One region of the Psychrobacillus sp. PGGUH221 genome, then DNA from elsewhere that is predicted to be linked to it. Evidence: predicted binding sites of a transcription regulator. Region 1 holds the regulator's gene; the other holds the start of a gene.
The links. The regulator NrdR, encoded in region 1, represses ribonucleotide reductase genes. The targets are predictions, from matches to a motif close to AACACNATATATNGTGTT.
Positions count from the first base shown of each region.

Region 2: the regulator NrdR is predicted to act here: its motif matches at 3,600-3,617, upstream of PGC35_RS11680 (vitamin B12-dependent ribonucleotide reductase).

Region 1 covers NZ_JAQMHQ010000007.1:149,979-158,764, forward strand. The annotation lists gene polA (DNA polymerase I) at 1-894, shown strand, start outside; gene mutM (bifunctional DNA-formamidopyrimidine glycosylase/DNA-(apurinic or apyrimidinic site) lyase) at 906-1,778, shown strand; gene coaE (dephospho-CoA kinase) at 1,791-2,381, shown strand; gene PGC35_RS13235 (glyceraldehyde-3-phosphate dehydrogenase) at 2,503-3,507, shown strand; gene speD (adenosylmethionine decarboxylase) at 3,707-4,090, shown strand; gene nrdR (transcriptional regulator NrdR) at 4,208-4,672, shown strand; gene PGC35_RS13250 (replication initiation and membrane attachment family protein) at 4,699-6,060, shown strand; gene dnaI (primosomal protein DnaI) at 6,069-7,010, shown strand; gene thrS (threonine--tRNA ligase) at 7,363-8,786, shown strand, end outside.
Region 2 covers NZ_JAQMHQ010000006.1:148,525-157,310, forward strand. The annotation lists gene PGC35_RS11670 (M24 family metallopeptidase) at 1-337, opposite strand, end outside; gene PGC35_RS11675 (hypothetical protein) at 408-836, opposite strand; gene PGC35_RS11680 (vitamin B12-dependent ribonucleotide reductase) at 971-3,535, opposite strand; gene PGC35_RS11685 (lipoate--protein ligase family protein) at 3,695-4,531, opposite strand; gene PGC35_RS11690 (rhodanese-like domain-containing protein) at 4,643-5,017, shown strand; gene PGC35_RS11695 (AAA family ATPase) at 5,091-6,359, shown strand; gene gcvPB (aminomethyl-transferring glycine dehydrogenase subunit GcvPB) at 7,075-8,535, opposite strand; gene gcvPA (aminomethyl-transferring glycine dehydrogenase subunit GcvPA) at 8,528-8,786, opposite strand, start outside.

The DNA.
Region 1 (8,786 bases):
TTAGGGAAGCTTCAGTCTACCTATATTGAGGGATTGACAAAAGAGATACACGGGGAAGATCAGAAAATTCATACACGATACCAACAAGCATTAACTTCTACAGGACGTTTAAGCTCGATAAATCCAAATCTACAGAATATCCCTATACGATTAGAAGAAGGAAGAAAGATTAGAAAAGCATTTGTTCCTTCCCAACCAGATTGGATTATGTTCGCAGCAGATTATTCCCAAATAGAACTTCGAGTACTTGCTCATATGTGTGAAGATGAAAAATTAGTGGATGCATTTAATCATGATCTGGATATCCACACAAAAACTGCGATGGATGTTTTCCATGTAGGAATAGATGAAGTCACATCAGATATGCGTCGTGCTGCTAAAGCGGTTAATTTTGGAATTGTATATGGCATCAGCGATTATGGTTTATCACAAAGCTTAAATATTACTCGAAAAGAAGCTGCTACTTTTATAGACCAATACTTAAACAGCTTCCCAGGGGTAAAAGATTATATGGATGATATTGTACGCGAAGCAAAACAAACTGGTTATGTAACGACAATTCTAAAACGAAGAAGATACTTACCGGATATCACAAGTTCTAATTTCAACCTTCGCAGTTTTGCAGAGAGAACTGCTATGAATACACCGATCCAAGGAAGTGCGGCAGATATTATTAAAAAAGCAATGATTGATATGGCTAAACGCCTAAAGGATGAAAATCTGCAAACGAAAATGTTATTGCAAGTACACGATGAACTTATTTTTGAAGCACCTAAAGAAGAAATTGCTATACTTGAAAAAATTGTACCTGAAGTAATGGAGGGAGCTATCAAGTTGATTGTTCCATTAAAAGTAGAATATGCTTATGGCTCATCTTGGTACGATACGAAGTAAGGAGTTTTGAAATGCCAGAATTACCAGAAGTAGAAGGACTTGTACGTTCACTTAAGCCAATTGTTACTGGCAAAACAATTGAATCGGTAGAAATTTCAAAAACTATTATTGATTCTAAAGCAAATGGAAAAGAAGCTATTTTGAAAGGGTTAGATGTAGAATCCTTTCGAGAAGCTCTGCCTCATATGAAGATAGAGCGAATTGATAGACGTTCAAAATATATTTATTTTCATCTACAAAAAGATGGGACTCCATATTTACTCGTTTCTCATCTTGGTATGTCTGGGGCTTGGTTTTATGTAAAGGGCTTACATGAAATTTTGGAGGATAAATTCAAACGGCATATACATGTCATCTTGCATTTTAGTGAGGGTGAAATGCTTGTATATGCAGATATTCGTCGCTTTGGAGAACTTCGATTTTTAAATAGCGTTGAAGATTATCCTCCTTTATTATTAATGGCACCTGAGCCTTTTGATCAAAACGCTTTAGATCATTACTTAGAAATGAGCATATTGCCAAAGTATGAAAATAAACCGATAAAAGAATTTATTATGGATGGTCATGTTGTTTCTGGGTGTGGAAATATATACGCTACAGAAGCATTATTTCGTATGCGAATTCATCCTGGGCGTAAAGTAAAAAGAATTAGTAAAGAGCGTAAGATACAATTATTTAATGAAATCGTCATCGTTCTTTTAGATAGCATTGAAAATGGGGGCAGCAGCATTTCTGACTATCGTCAGATTAATGGAGAGTCAGGTAAAATGCAGAATCGGTTGCAAATGTATGCGAAAAAGACTTGTCCAATTTGTCATGCAAAAACTCTACAGAAAACGATTGGCGGAAGAACTTCTACTTATTGTGGAAAATGTCAGAAATAAGGGAGGAAGCAAATGATTATTGGGCTGACTGGTAGTATTGCTAGTGGAAAAAGTACTGTTTCCAACATGTTGAAAGAATTAGGTTATCCTATTGTTGATGCTGACTTAGTTGCTAGGGTTGTAGTTGAAAAGGGAACGAAGACGCTAGAAACGATCAAAGTAGCATTTGGAGAAGAAGTTTTATCAGAAGATGGAACGCTGAATCGAGAAAAATTAGGTACTATCATTTTTTCATCACCACAAAAAAGAAAGCAATTAAATGATATTATGCATCCGGCTATCCGTGAAGAAATGCTTCGACAAAAAAATGTTTTACTGGAAGCAGGTTTTGACACAATTGTCATGGATATTCCCTTATTGTTTGAAAGTAAGCTGCAGTCCTATGTAGATAAAATTTTAGTTGTAACTGTAACAGAAGAAACGCAGTTGAATAGACTAATGGCTCGTAATAATTACTCTTTAGAAGAAGCTAAAGCAAGAATTCAATCACAGTTACCACTATCGATTAAAGAGCAAGGTGCAGATGCTGTCATCTATAACAATGGAACAATCGAATATACTAAAGAGCAATTACTCAAAATATTGTCAATTTGGAAAGACTAGTAGTCGGAAAATAAAAAATATTGCGGGTTTCTTTTGCAAGGCTACACAATTGTGAAAATGTGTTATACTAATTCATGGTTATAAAATAAAAAGTATCACATAGTTACAGGAGGATTTTTTTATGACAGCTTCAATCGCAATAAACGGATTTGGACGTATTGGTAGAATGGTGTTCCGCCAAGCAATTGTACAAGAAGACATTAATGTTGTCGCAATTAATGTGAGATACCCATTAGAAACTTTAGCGCATTTAATTAAATATGATTCTACTCATGGAACTTTTGAGGGAGAAATAAGTATTGATAAAGATGCACTAATAGTTAATGGTAAGCGAGTTCAAATCGTAAATGATCGTGATCCAGCTAACTTACCTTGGGGTAAATTAAATGTTGATATCGTGATTGAATCAACTGGAAAATTTAATGACGGGGAAAAAGCAGCCGCTCACTTAGAAGCTGGAGCAAAAAAAGTTATTATTACAGCACCTGCCAAAAATGAAGATGTGACGATTGTTATCGGTGTAAATGATGACAAATTAGATGTAGCTAAACATAATATTATTTCGAATGCTAGTTGTACAACAAATTGTTTGGCACCAGTAGCGAAAGTATTAAATGATACATTTGGAATCGAAAATGGTTTAATGACTACTGTACATTCTTATACAAATGATCAAAACAATTTAGATAATCCTCATAAAGATTTACGTCGTGCACGTGCTTGTGCACAATCCATCATTCCTACTTCTACTGGAGCAGCAAAAGCGCTTACTATAGTGCTTCCAGAATTAGAAGGTAAAATGCATGGAATGGCTTTGCGTGTACCAACGCCAAACGTTTCTTTAGTAGATTTAGTAGTAGATTTACAGAAAGATGTTACTGCAGAGGAAGTAAATGCTGCATTTGTAAAAGCATCTGAAGGATCAATGAAAGGTATTCTAGGAGTAACAATGGAACCTTTAGTTTCAATTGATTTTAATACAACAACAAATTCAACAACTATTGATGGTTTAACAACAATGGTAATTGGAAATCGTAAAGTAAAAGTACTTGCTTGGTATGATAACGAGTGGGGCTATTCGGCGCGTGTTGTTGATTTAACAAAAAAAGTTGCTTCATCTCTTTAATCTCTTACCTCTTTCAAAGTTTTTTGAAAGAGGATTTTTTTTTCTTGCTTATTTGAATAAAACATCCTATAATGAGAATCGTGTACTTCACGTGCACCGACTACTTAAAGGGTTAGGACCTCTTAGGACTAACTTTCCCCCGTGGTAGTCAACTTTGAAAATTTTTAAAACTAAATTTTATCAAAGGGGGAAACGGACATTGGAAACAATGGGACGTCACATTATTGCAGAACTATGGGAGTGCGATTTCGACAAACTTAACGATATGCCATTTATTGAGCAAACATTTGTTGATGCAGCACTTAAGTCTGGTGCGGAAATCAGAGAAGTTGCATTTCACAAATTTGCGCCACAAGGTGTAAGTGGAGTCGTTATTATTTCCGAATCACATCTAACTATTCACAGCTTTCCAGAGCATGGTTATGCGAGCATTGATGTGTATACATGTGGTGATTTAGATCCATCGATTGCAGCTAACTATATTGCAGATGCTCTTAATGCTGGAATACGCGAAACGATTGAAATGCCCCGTGGAATGGGTCCAGTAAATGTACCTAAGCCACGTTTGACAGTTCAAGCATAATAGACTTTAGGCTAAATGAGTTAGCAGAGGAAGAGATTCCTCTGCTTTTTCGATTTTAGGGAAGAATATTGTTATAATAGATACATAAATTTTCGTAACTAATTAGGAGAGATCAATATGAGATGTCCAGCTTGTCAGTTTAATGGCACGAAAGTTGTCGATTCTCGTCCTGTAGATGACAATAAAGCCATTAGACGAAGAAGAGAATGTGAAGACTGTGGATTCCGTTTTACTACATTTGAAAAAGTAGAAGAAACTCCACTAATTGTAGTGAAAAAAGATGGTTCGCGTGAAGAGTTTAGTCGCGAAAAAGTATTGCGTGGATTAATTCGTGCTTGTGAAAAAAGACCAGTAGCATTAGATCAGTTAGAAGAAATTGTGTTTTCGATTGAAAAAGAATTAAGAAGAACAGGAAATTCTGAAGTAAAATCAGAAGAAGTTGGAGAAAAAGTAATGGACAAACTCTCAGAGGTTGACGAAGTTGCTTATGTTCGATTTGCTTCGGTTTATCGTCAGTTTAAAGATTTAAATGTTTTTATAGATGAACTCAAAGAAATTCTAAAGAAAAATCCGTCATTATAGGAAACAACAAGAGAGAGTAGGTAGGAATGTCGATGTTATATAAGGAGCTACAGCCAGCAGACATGTATATGATTCGCTTGCCATATTCTTTCTCTGATTATGATCGTCAATTATTAACGTTATTGTATCAACCATTAATTGGTGCAGAAGGAATAAGCCTGTATCTTACTTTGTGGGCTGATGGAGAGCTTAAAAGTGAGGAACAATGGCAGCATTATCAGCTTATGAACTTACTTGGGGTATCAATAGGTAAAATATTTCAGGCAAGAATCGCTTTAGAAGCTATTGGATTACTTCGCTCATGGCAAAAGACTGAAAATGATACACGAATTTTTTATTATGAACTTGCTGCTCCATTAGATGCAGAATCGTTTCTAAAGGATCCTTTGTTGTCTATGTTTCTATTAAACAAAATAGGGGAAAAAGCATATAAGCGACTAAGAAGTCGCTTCATTCAAACTCCTAATTGGAATGATGGCTTCAAAGACGTTTCACGTACCTTTATGGATGTATTTAAACCGTCTACAAAAACAGTCCAACCTGTCCCTTATAATGATGCATTTGAATCAAAGAGTAGGAATTCTGCATTGCCTTTTTACTTTGAAGAGTTTGACTTTACTTTGCTTCAAGACGGTTTATCAGAGCAACTTGTTCCGAAATCAGCCTTAACTATTGAAGCAAAACAGGTAATAGCTAAGTTAGCTTTTTTATATAATCTCGGTCCAATTGAAATGCAAAAAGTGGTGATTCTAGCATTAGATGACGATTTGCATTTATCAGATGCAAGATTGAAAAAAGCGTGTGCAGACTATTATAAGTTGACCGTTTCAAAGAAAGCACCTGTTATTCAAAATATAGCTAAGGCTAAAAAAAGTGTAAGTGAAAATAGTAAGCCATTAACTAAAGAGGAAGAACTTATTCATTATTTAGAAACAACTTCACCAGTTACTGTGTTAAAAGATATTGCAAATGGGAAGGAACCTATTCTTGCGGATGTTCAATTAGCGAACCATTTAGTGTCTCATTACAATATGCCTGTAGGAGTAGTAAATGTTTTATTGCAATATGTATTACTTAGAACAGATATGAAATTAACTAAAAACTACGCGGAAAAAATAGCATCTCATTGGATGAGAAAAGATGTCAAAACGGCAAAAGAGGCAATGGAGTTAGCTAGAAATGAACATGAACAATATTTAAAATGGAAGAATGAAGGTTCTAAACAAAAATCCTATTCGAAAAAACCGACCAGAGAAGAAAAGGTACCAGATTGGTTTTATAAAAAAGATGGCGAAACAAAGCAATCGGGAAATGCAACAAACAATATTCAAAACATTGATGAAGAGCGAAAAAAGCTATTAGCTGAATTAGGCGTAACGAAAAGGTAGGTGACATTATGGAACGAATTAATGAAACATTAAAAAGGGTTATTACACCAGAATTTACTTCGAGGCTCGATGAAATGAAACAAGAGGTGCTTGAGGATCCAGGCGTTCAACTTTTCCTTGAAGAAAATGCTGCTCATATTTCGAAGCAAATGGTAGACCGAAGCTTAAGTAAGTTATATGAATATAAGTCACAATCTCATGATTGTGGTGCATGCCAATCTCTTGAATTGTGTACGAATTACATGAAAGGCTATGAACCAAGGCTTGTATTGGATCGGAATCTGATTGATCTAGAATATGTTCGATGCAAGCGAGGAGTAATTGAGGATGAACGAAAAAAAGTAACATCCATGATTAATAGTATTCATATGCCGAAAGAGGTAATGGAGTCTAACTTGGCAGGTGTTGACTTAGAGGATGGTAGTAGAGTAGTAGCAGTTCGAGCTGCTAAAGACTTTTTAAATGAATGGGAGCAAACTTCTACATTACCGAAAAAGGGACTATATATTCATGGACAATTCGGTGTAGGTAAATCTTATTTACTTGGAGCACTTGCAAATGAATTGGCAGCCAGACATATCCATTCGGTAGTTGTTTACGTTCCAGAGTTTTTCCGTGAAATGAAGCAAGCGATTCAAGATAATTCTCTTGCAGAAAAAATTGAATTCGTAAAACGTGCGCCTGTTTTAATGCTAGATGATATTGGAGCAGAGACAATGACTAGTTGGACAAGGGATGAAATATTAGGGACAATCCTACATTACCGAATGTCCGAGCAGCTCCCAACTTTTATGACATCCAATTTTAATTATGACGAATTGGAACATCATTTATCCTTCACGCAGCGAGGGGAAAAAGAGGTCGTCAAAGCTGGACGAATTATGGAAAGAATCCGAGCGCTTACGAATCCTATTCCACTTCAGGGAAAGAATTGGCGAGAAGAAAAATAGCTACTTGCAAATGATTTTTGAGTGGCGTATAATCATTCACATAAGAATAAAGAAATGCGTAGAAGAGGACAACAATCAGTTTGTACGACTTTATAGAGAGAGAAGCCAAGGCTGCAAGCTTCTTAAGTATCGGCAATCGATTTACCACCTCCGAGCAGTAGTTGTGAATTTACACAGCAATTACCGGTGACCGGCCCGTTAGCCGATGCAGAGCTTCGTCTATTTACAGATTTAATAGACAGAAGAAGGGTGGAACCACGATAGTACCTCGTCCCTTTATAGGGACGGGGTTTTTTGTTGTTTTCCGGTAATAAATGCATATGCTTTTACCTAAATAAAAGGAGTGTTCAAAATGGCAGAAGTTATTAAGTTAAAATTTCCTGATGGAGCAGTAAAAGAATTTCCAGTTTCTACAACAACAGAAGAAATCGCTCAATCCATTAGCCCAGGCTTACGTAAAAAAGCACTTGCAGGAAAGTTAAGTGGAAAGTTAGTGGATTTAAAAACTCCTATAACAGAAGATGGAGAAATCGCGATTATTACACCTGAATCAGATGAAGCACTAGAAATCTTACGACATAGTACAGCTCATTTACTTGCTCAGGCAGTGAAACGTTTGTTTAAAGATGTGAAACTTGGAATAGGTCCAGTTATCGAAAATGGATTCTATTATGATATTGATTCGCCAGAACCAATAACTGCAGAAGATTTAGTGCTAATCGAAAAAGAAATGAAAAAAATCATCAATGAAAATATTGAAATCGTTCGACATGATGTATCTCGTCAAGATGCATACGACAAATTCAAAGAAATTGATGATGAATATAAATTAGAACTTTTAGAAGCGATTCCTGAAAATGAACAAGTATCCATTTATGAGCAAGGCGATTTTTTTGATCTTTGCAGAGGAGTACATGTACCTTCTACAGGAAAATTAAAAGAATTTAAATTGTTAAGCATTGCTGGAGCCTACTGGCGTGGAAATAGCGACAATAAAATGCTTCAACGTATTTATGGTACTGCATTCTTCAAAAAAGAAGAGCTTGCTCATCACCTACAAATGCTAGAAGAAGCAAAAGAACGTGACCATCGTAAAATAGGGAAAGAATTAGATTTGTTTATGACTTCCCAAAAAGTTGGACAAGGTTTACCACTATGGTTGCCTAATGGTGCTACAATTCGTCGTGTGATTGAGCGCTATATTGTAGATAAAGAGCTTAAACTTGGATATAAACATGTGTATACTCCTGTATTGGGTTCCAAAGATCTTTATGAAACATCTGGACATTGGGAGCACTATCAAGATTCTATGTTCCCACCAATGGAAATGGACAATGAGACATTAGTGTTGCGTCCAATGAATTGTCCACACCATATGATGATATTTAAAAATGGTATGCACTCTTATAGAAATCTTCCATTACGAATTGCTGAGCTTGGAACTATGCACCGTTATGAAATGTCTGGTGCTGTATCAGGTTTACAACGTGTACGTGGGATGACATTGAATGATGCTCACTTATTTGTTCGCCCTGACCAAATCAAGGCAGAATTCCAAAAGGTAGTTGAGTTAATCATCTCTGTCTATAAGGATTTCGATTTAACAGATTACTCATTCCGTCTTTCTTATCGTGATCCAGAAGATAAAGAAAAATATTTTGATGATGATGTAATGTGGGAAAAAGCACAAAGTATGTTAAAAGAGGCAATGGATGAGCTAGGCGTAGATTACTTCGAAGCAGAAGGCGAAGCTGCATTCTACGGACCTAAACTTGA
Region 2 (8,786 bases), on a different contig from region 1:
CTGCTTGGATAGCTTGTTTATACAATTCATAGCCACTATACGTTAAATCGTCTTTTTCAAATCCAATAGAATTAATGCCCATTTCTGTAACTTGGTTAGCAACTTCTTCTATTAAAGTTTTTGTATGCTGTACAATACGGTAGTCCTTTATCTGACTAGCCGCTTGCTCTGTGTAACGAAAATCTGTAATGAATACTGCATCGTTTTTAGACACAATTGCTACACCAGCTGTACCAGTAAAACCAGTCATATAACGTCTGCTATAACCGTTTGTAATCAGTAAAGCATCCACACCTTGTTCTTCTAAAGCAGCACGTAACTTCTCAAGTTTCATCATTATACCCCATCTCATTTTCTATTTATATCTTCACTTTATTTTATCATAGGAAGAGACGCGGGTAAATTTTTCATTTACTAAGAGGATTATCCTGTGCATGAAAAATAGCAGATTCCATCATAAACCTTACTAACATTACAACGATACAAATAAATGGAATCGACAAATGTTTAATTGTTTTCGCAAGCGTATCCTTATCTAAAAATATCCATTCCATAATAATTGCAAAAATGATTCCAAGTGCCAAGCTAGTAATAGAGGCAGGAATTTTAATAAAAATCAGACTTATATAATAAAATACAAAACAAATAAACCATACTACAATAAAAAGAATGACCCATTTCCCTAGAGGACGGACTGATTCGAACATTTGTAATTTGTCTGCATAACCAATTGGACTCCACTTGATCCAATGAAACAAATCGATCACTTTAAGCAAAAAAGTGCAAATTAATGCAGCTACAAAACTAGTACTAACCGATAATCCCTTTTCTTTCATAATCATCTCTCCTTTTTGCTTCAGTTTGATGCTGAAAGATGAATATTAAACAAAAAGGAATAAAACTTCTAAAAAAACAAAAAAACACATACCGAGGAGTTACTCTCGAGCATGTGTTTTTTTACGCATTTATTTTATAATCCGCACTTTAATTGCGCATTACAATTTGTACATGTGTTACATCCGCCCATTTCTTCCACAGTTCCTTTTCGGCAAACTGGACAAGTATTACCAACTTCAGAACCGATTGTAACATTTGTTGAACGCAAATCCTGAATCGTATCAATTAAAACGATTGGTCGTTTTTCAAATACTTTTTCTTCTTGTCTTTGATCGTCAAGCGTATTTTCTTCTGCTTTCAATGTTAAAACCTGAGAATCTCGACTTCCATCAACATAAACAGTTCCACCTTTAGCTCCGCCACGGTATAGACGTTCATATACACCTTCTACTTGTTCAACCGTATAGCCTCTTGGTGCATTAACTGTTTTAGAGATTGAACTATCAATCCAGCGTTGAATAATACATTGAACATCCGCATGAGCTTCTGGCGCTAACTCCATTGCAGTAACAAACCATTCAGGTAAGTTGTTTTCATCTGCATCATTGTTTGCTTGCAAGTACTCTTGAACGATATCCGCTTTTACTTCAATGAACTTTCCTAAACGTCCACTTCTATAATATGTGAAAGAATAATAAGGTTCTAAACCAGTAGAGACTCCTACCATAGTTCCAGTAGATCCTGTTGGAGCAACTGTTAGTAGATGTGAGTTTCTAATTCCATTTTCAACGATAGAATTTCTGATTTCCTCTGGCATAGATTGCATAAAACCAGTCTCTGTAAATGCTTTCCGTAGACGATTTGTTTCTTCTTCTGTTTCTGCAGTTAAAAATGGGAAGCTTCCTCGTTCAATTGCTAAGTTCGCTGAAGTTTCATAAGCAGCAATTGCAATCGTTTTAAATACCTCGTCAACAAGAATATTTCCTTCCTCAGATCCGTACTCTTTTTCGCAGTAGATTAAAAGATCTGCTAATCCCATAACTCCAAGACCTACGCGTCTTTCACCTAAAGCTTGTACTTTATTTTCTTCTAAGAAATATGGAGTTGCATCTATTACATTATCCTGCATACGAACTCCAACACTCACTGTTTCTTTTAGAGCTTCAAAGTTAACCGTTTTAGTTTCCTTGTTAGCAAATTGAGCTAAATTAACAGCTGCAAGGTTACAAACTGAATATGGAGCAAGCGGCTGTTCCCCACATGGATTCGTAGCAACTACTTTTTGTCCATATGCTTTTGCATTCGTTTTTTCATTCGCATTATCTATAAAGAAAATACCTGGCTCTGCAGAATAAGTAGCACAAATATTAATTAAATTCCATAACTCTTTTGCTTTTACAGTGCGATATGTTCGAACAGCATAACCCATTTTCTCCCATTCACGAACATCTCCAACTTCATGCCAATGTTTGTTATAAAATACCATCTCTTCTGGAGAATAGGTTTCAATCGCTGGGAAACGTAGTTCGAAGTCTGCATCTTCTTCGACAGCTTTCATAAAGTCATCTGTCAACGTTACAGAAATATTTGCACCTGTTAAAAATTCAGGATTGTGAACAGTAAAATTACCACCATCACGAAGTTTTGTTTCTGCTTCACGAATGATATCATCGCTGAAGCCACCTAATCCAGGAATCGCTTTATAATTTACTATTCCCTGGTACATTGCTTCTTCTTGATTGGATAAAGGGGTAAATTTAAGCTTGTCCTTAGCTAATTGTTTAATCGTCTCATCATTCGTATTTTCAATTAAAAAACGAAGAATTCGAGGGTTTTGCATTTTAGAAATGATAAATTCGGCAATATCCGGGTGCCAGTCAGCAAGCATTATCATTTGTGCTCCTCTTCGTGAACCACCTTGCTCAACTAAGTGAGTTAGTTTAGCAATATCATCTAGCCATGATACCGAACCAGAAGATTTACCATTTACACCTCTAGCTAATGTATTACGCGGGCGAAGCGTCGAACCGTTCGTTCCAACACCACCACCACGACTCATAATTTCCATCACTTGCTTACGATGGTCACTGATTCCCTCGCGTGAATCGGGAACAAATGGCATTACGTAGCAGTTAAAGTAAGTTACGTCTGTACCTGTACCCGCTCCATAAAGAACTCGTCCAGCTGGAATAAATTTTAAAGAAACTAATTGTTGGTAGAACTTCTCAAACCATTCCTTGCGTTTTTCCTCTGTTTTTTCAACAGAAGCAAGTCCAGTAGCATTGCGTTTGGCAATTTGCTCATAATACACTTCCAACGGTTTCTCAATAACATTAAGAGAACGTTTTACAATTCCTGATTCAAGTTCATCTTGATCATCAATTGCACTTCTATAGTCTTCTTCAATAAGCACTTCTGCAGTTTTTGTCGATTGGTCGATTGAAACGATATGACCTAAGCCGCGTGCAGGAAATTTCGGGTCAGCTTTTACAGTAAGAACGACAAAATCTCCTGCTTTTAGCGTTTTCTTTTCCGTATCTTTAAATGAATAACGGTCAATCATTACTAGTCGGGAAACACCTTTGTGCGTCAATTTCATGTCTTCTGTAATTGGATGTACTTGTGGAAATAGTTGAATGTCTTTGTTTAACTGATCAATGTTAATGGTTGCATTATTGTTCTGAGATGCTAATACCATCATATTGCCTCCCTTTTATTTAAAAATAAAACACACCATATATGGTGTATGGTTATTTTTAAACCATACTATATGTTGTGTTTTTTTGCAAATATATGAATTTCTTCAAAAGTCATATGTAGCAATGGTCAATGGACTAATTTCCTAAAAAAATAAATTTTATTTTTTAAAATTCCATTGATTATTATCATAACGCTTTTTTTCAAGCGCATTTACGTATAATTCTTGTTCTTCTGATAGGGCAAATTCTACTAATTCAATCTGCAACGCATCTTCAAATCCTTTTTTGAATGCTTTTTTGCACTCGTCGATTGTTACAGGATTTTGACTAATTTTGTTGATGGCCACAGCTTTTTTAGATAAACTTGCTTTTACTCTCTCACGTAGCGCTTCAGAAGAAAATTTAAACGTCTGGATAAGTTTATCTTCATCCAGATCTAATAAGATTGCACCATGCTGTAAAATAACACCTTTTTGACGTGTTTGGGCACTTCCTGCAACTTTCTTTCCTTCTACTACTAATTCATACCAACTTGGCGAATCAAAGCAGACAGCAGTTTTAGGCTTCTTTAGATTTTGCTTTTTCTCTTCTGTGTCTGGAATAGAAAAGTATGCATCTAAACCTAGATTTTGAAATCCAAGCAATAACCCTTCACTTATCACACGATAAGCTTCTGTCACGGTTGCTGGCATATCAGGATAACTTTCAGTCACAATCACGCTATATGTTAGTTCATGCTCATGTAGTACTCCTCTTCCCCCAGTAGGTCTACGAACAAACCCAAGGCCTAAACGATTTACTGCATCTAAATCTATTTCTTTTTCAACAGATTGAAAATAACCGATCGATAGAGTCGCTGGATTCCATTCATAAAAACGAATTACTGGTGGAATCAGCCCTTCACTGTGCCAATCTAGCAAAGCCTCATCAAGCGCCATGTTATAAGATGGACTACAAGGTCCAGAATTAATAAAGTACCATTTTTTCTTTTCCATCAAATCTTCCCCCTAACAACCTTATTCATTTTATCAAATAGATTGAATTGTATCTAGTGAATCTTTTATAATGAATATGGAAACATAGAAAGGGGAAAGACCGTGTTAAATATTTTATACACTCTACTTGTAGTAATTATTGTTTTACTAGTTTATGCTGGTATCCAAGCTCTCCGTTTAAAGAAGACCGTTACAAACCTTAATCAGGAGCAATTTATCGAAGGCTATCGTAAGGCACAATTAATTGATGTGAGAGAACCTAAGGAGTTTGATTCAGGTCATATTCTTGGCGCAAGAAATATCCCTTCCACACAGCTTCGTCAACGTTATAAAGAAATTCGTCCAGATAAACCAGTTTATCTATATGATCAAAACGGCGCAAGAAGTGCACGTGCAGCAATGTTCCTAAAGAAAAAAGGATATACACAATTAAACCAACTTCAAGGCGGATTTAAAACTTGGACAGGTAAAATTAAATCTAAATAATACATAAAGGTTCTTCTTACCGTAGAGGAACCTTTTTTATTTCAACACTCACTAAATTTTCTGGAGGTATGGAATGAAAGAGAAAACGTTATTTTCACATCACGAGGATTTTAGAAATACTCTTCCTAATTATGAGGACTTTGCGCTTGTTTCAAAAAGGATCATTCGGGCCTTAAATGAAAGAAAACAAGGCGATTGGAAAAATATTTCAATTGGAGAAACAATATCTCAACTTGATGCAAACTTATTAGAAATGATGGAGAAGAAATTATTAGCTTATGAAACACTGAGCTATATTTTTGAAACACAGCCTCTAGGTAAAATTATGAGTAAATCTACATTAAATTTAGGCACAGGTTTAGAAATTACGGAAACCTTTGAAAATAAATTGATCTACTTTCCAGAATATGATGTAGGAATGACATTGTCTTTTAACTATTCTTCTAGTCATAGTTGGCCGGAATATCGTTTCTTTTCTACGTCAGCAGAAAAAGCGTTACTATTTTTAAACGAAATCAACGAAAAGTTAAGACAATTACTTATGCAATCGATTACTTATTTAGTTGATACAGAAAATGGAGTCCAACGAAGAAATTATGGCGAGCAAGCTGTTGTGAATCGTGAGGACGTATTATTAGCACATAGCATAAAGCAAGATATATTTCGTTCTATTGATGAATTTTTTAAAGAGGACGGTCATTTTTTCAAAGAATATGGCCTACCCTATAAACGAGGAATTTTACTATATGGTAGTCCTGGGAATGGGAAAACAACTTTAGTTAAGTCTATCACAGGCTCAACGAAAGCACCTGTTGTTTATTGGCAAATTACCGAATTTACTGGAAGTCATTCTATTCAAGAAGTATTCGGTATCGTGACAAGACTTGCTCCTGCAATTCTCGTTATTGAAGATATTGATTCGATGCCTGAATATACGAGATCCGTTTTTTTAAACACGCTAGACGGTGTTCAATCTCGAGAAGGGTTATTTATCATCGGAACGACAAACTATCCGGAAAAAATAGATCAAGCGCTTATAAATCGTGCTGGTCGGTTTGACCGTGCATACGAGATACCATCTCCTTCGGATAAAGTTCGAGAGCAGTACTTACGAAAGTTAGATATTAAACATATTTTTACGGACGAACAATTTACAGATATGGCGAAACGTTCAAAAGGGTTATCTATGTCCCAGCTTAACGAATTGTATATGTCCGTTGCATTAAATTGGCACTATGATGGGAAACTGGCATATGAAGAGCGTATTGAAGAGTTGTTAAAACAAAATAAAAGATCTATGAAAAAAGAATGGGAGAATGACGAACATTCTATTGGATTTTGAATCGAAGAAGTTAATAGCTTTTATTGGCTATTTTAGACTGTGGACAAACGCGAAGAATTTCATGTTTGCTCTACGGTCTTTTTTCTATATATAGTCGGCGGACGCTTTCCGCCGACGGTCCGTGAGCCTCCTCATGCCGACACGCTGTTCCCGCTGGAGTCGCTGCCCTCCGTTCCAATCTACTGAAGGCTCCATGATTATAGAATTGAATAAGCACAACATTCATTGTGATGGGCTATGATGACTAATAAACAAAATTTTGCCTACAGACTTTTTCTAATAAATAACAATATCGTTGTTTCCACTGCGGACGGACGCTTTCCGCGGGCGGTCCGTGAGCCTCCTCGTCGCAAGCTCCTGCGGGGTCTCACATGGACACGCTATTCCCGCTGGAGTCGCCGTCCTCCGTTTCAGTCCACGAATAATACAAACTACACTAATTATAGAAATGAATAAATAGTACTTTCGATTTGAGATTTCTTAATGTTGAAAAACAAGTTACGCGGTATGCAACATTACGAGGTATAAAGAATGACCTGAAAACAATGCTTACTTTTACTCTTACTACATATACAAGGTAAGATTCCCCTGTATATGTAGCAACTCTGCTTTTCTATTAAAATCAAAAAAATGACAAAAGGTATCGAGAGGACATCCTCTTGATACCTTTTGTATATAATTAGAAATGCGATTATCTCGAATCTCTTTTCAAGTTTTATGCTTTTGTATAGCGTAATACTGGATGACGAGCAGCTTTTGTTTCGTCTAAGCGATTGATTACTGTCGTATGTGGTGCGTGTTGAACGATTTCTGGATTTTCTTCTACTTCTTTTGCAATTTGAATCATTGCATCACAGAAAGCATCTAATGTTTCTTTTGATTCTGTTTCTGTTGGTTCGATCATCATACCTTCTTCTACATTTAATGGGAAGTAGATTGTTGGTGGATGATATCCGAAGTCAAGAAGACGTTTTGCCATATCAAGTGTACGGACACCTAATTTCTTTTGACGACGACCGCTAAGTACGAATTCGTGCTTACAATGGCGGTTATATGGTAGATCAAAATATGCTTCTAAACGTCTCATCATATAGTTTGCATTTAGAACTGCGTATTCAGTTACAGCTTTTAGACCATCTGGACCCATTGAACGAATGTATGTGTATGCACGGACGTTAATTCCAAAGTTTCCGTAGAATGGTTTCACACGTCCAATTGTTTGAGGACGATTATAGTCAAATTTATATTGATCATTTTCTTTTACAAGAACTGGGCTTGGTAAGAAAGGAATTAGATCTGCTTTAACTCCAACCGGACCTGAACCTGGACCACCGCCACCATGAGGACCTGTAAATGTTTTATGCAAGTTTAAATGAACGCAGTCAAAGCCCATATCTCCAGGGCGTGCTTTAGACATAACCGCATTTAAGTTAGCGCCATCATAGTATAGTTTTCCACCTACACCGTGAATGATTTCTGCTAATTCTAAAATACTTTCCTCAAATAAACCAAGCGTATTTGGGTTTGTAAGCATTAGAGCTGCTGTATCTGGACCAGCAACGCGACGAAGATCCTCTAAGTCTACTAATCCATTTTCGTCTGATTTTACTGTAATCGTTTCAAAACCTGCAACTGTAGCTGATGCTGGATTTGTACCATGTGCGGAGTCAGGAACAATTACTTTTGTACGCTGAGTATCTCCATTTGCCTCATGGAATGCACGAATCATCATTAATGCAGTCCATTCACCATGGGCACCAGCTGCTGGTTGTAGTGTTACTTCATCCATTCCAGTAATTTCTACTAAATGTTGTTGTAGATCATACATTAATTCCATAGCACCTTGCACAGAAGACTCATCTTGTAATGGGTGAATATTTGCAAATCCAGGGAAACGTGCTACTGATTCATTAATTTTTGGATTGTACTTCATCGTACAAGATCCAAGTGGATAGAAACCAGTATCTACTCCATGGTTACGATTCGATAGAGCTGTATAGTGACGCATAATATCAAGCTCTGATACTTCTGGTAGCTCCGCTTCTTCTTCTCGAAGTAAGCCCTGTGGCAACAAAGAATTAATATCTACTTCTGGAACATCGAGCTCAGGTAGACTATATCCTACTCTACCTTCCTTTGTAATTTCAAAAACTAATGGTTGATTATCCTTATGCATAAAGAGCCCCCATTTCTTGCACGAGTGCATCTATTTCTTCTTTTGTACGTTGCTCTGTAACGGCAATTAATACATGATTTTTAAGGTCAGAGATAACACGACCTAAGTCGAAACCTCCAATAATTCCTTTTTCAAGAAGTGCTTTGTTTGCATATGCTACAGATCCATTTACTTTAACTACAATTTCGTTGAAGTGAGGTCCTTGGAAAGGAACTTCAAATCCAGCTTTTTCAAATGCTTGTTTTGCATAA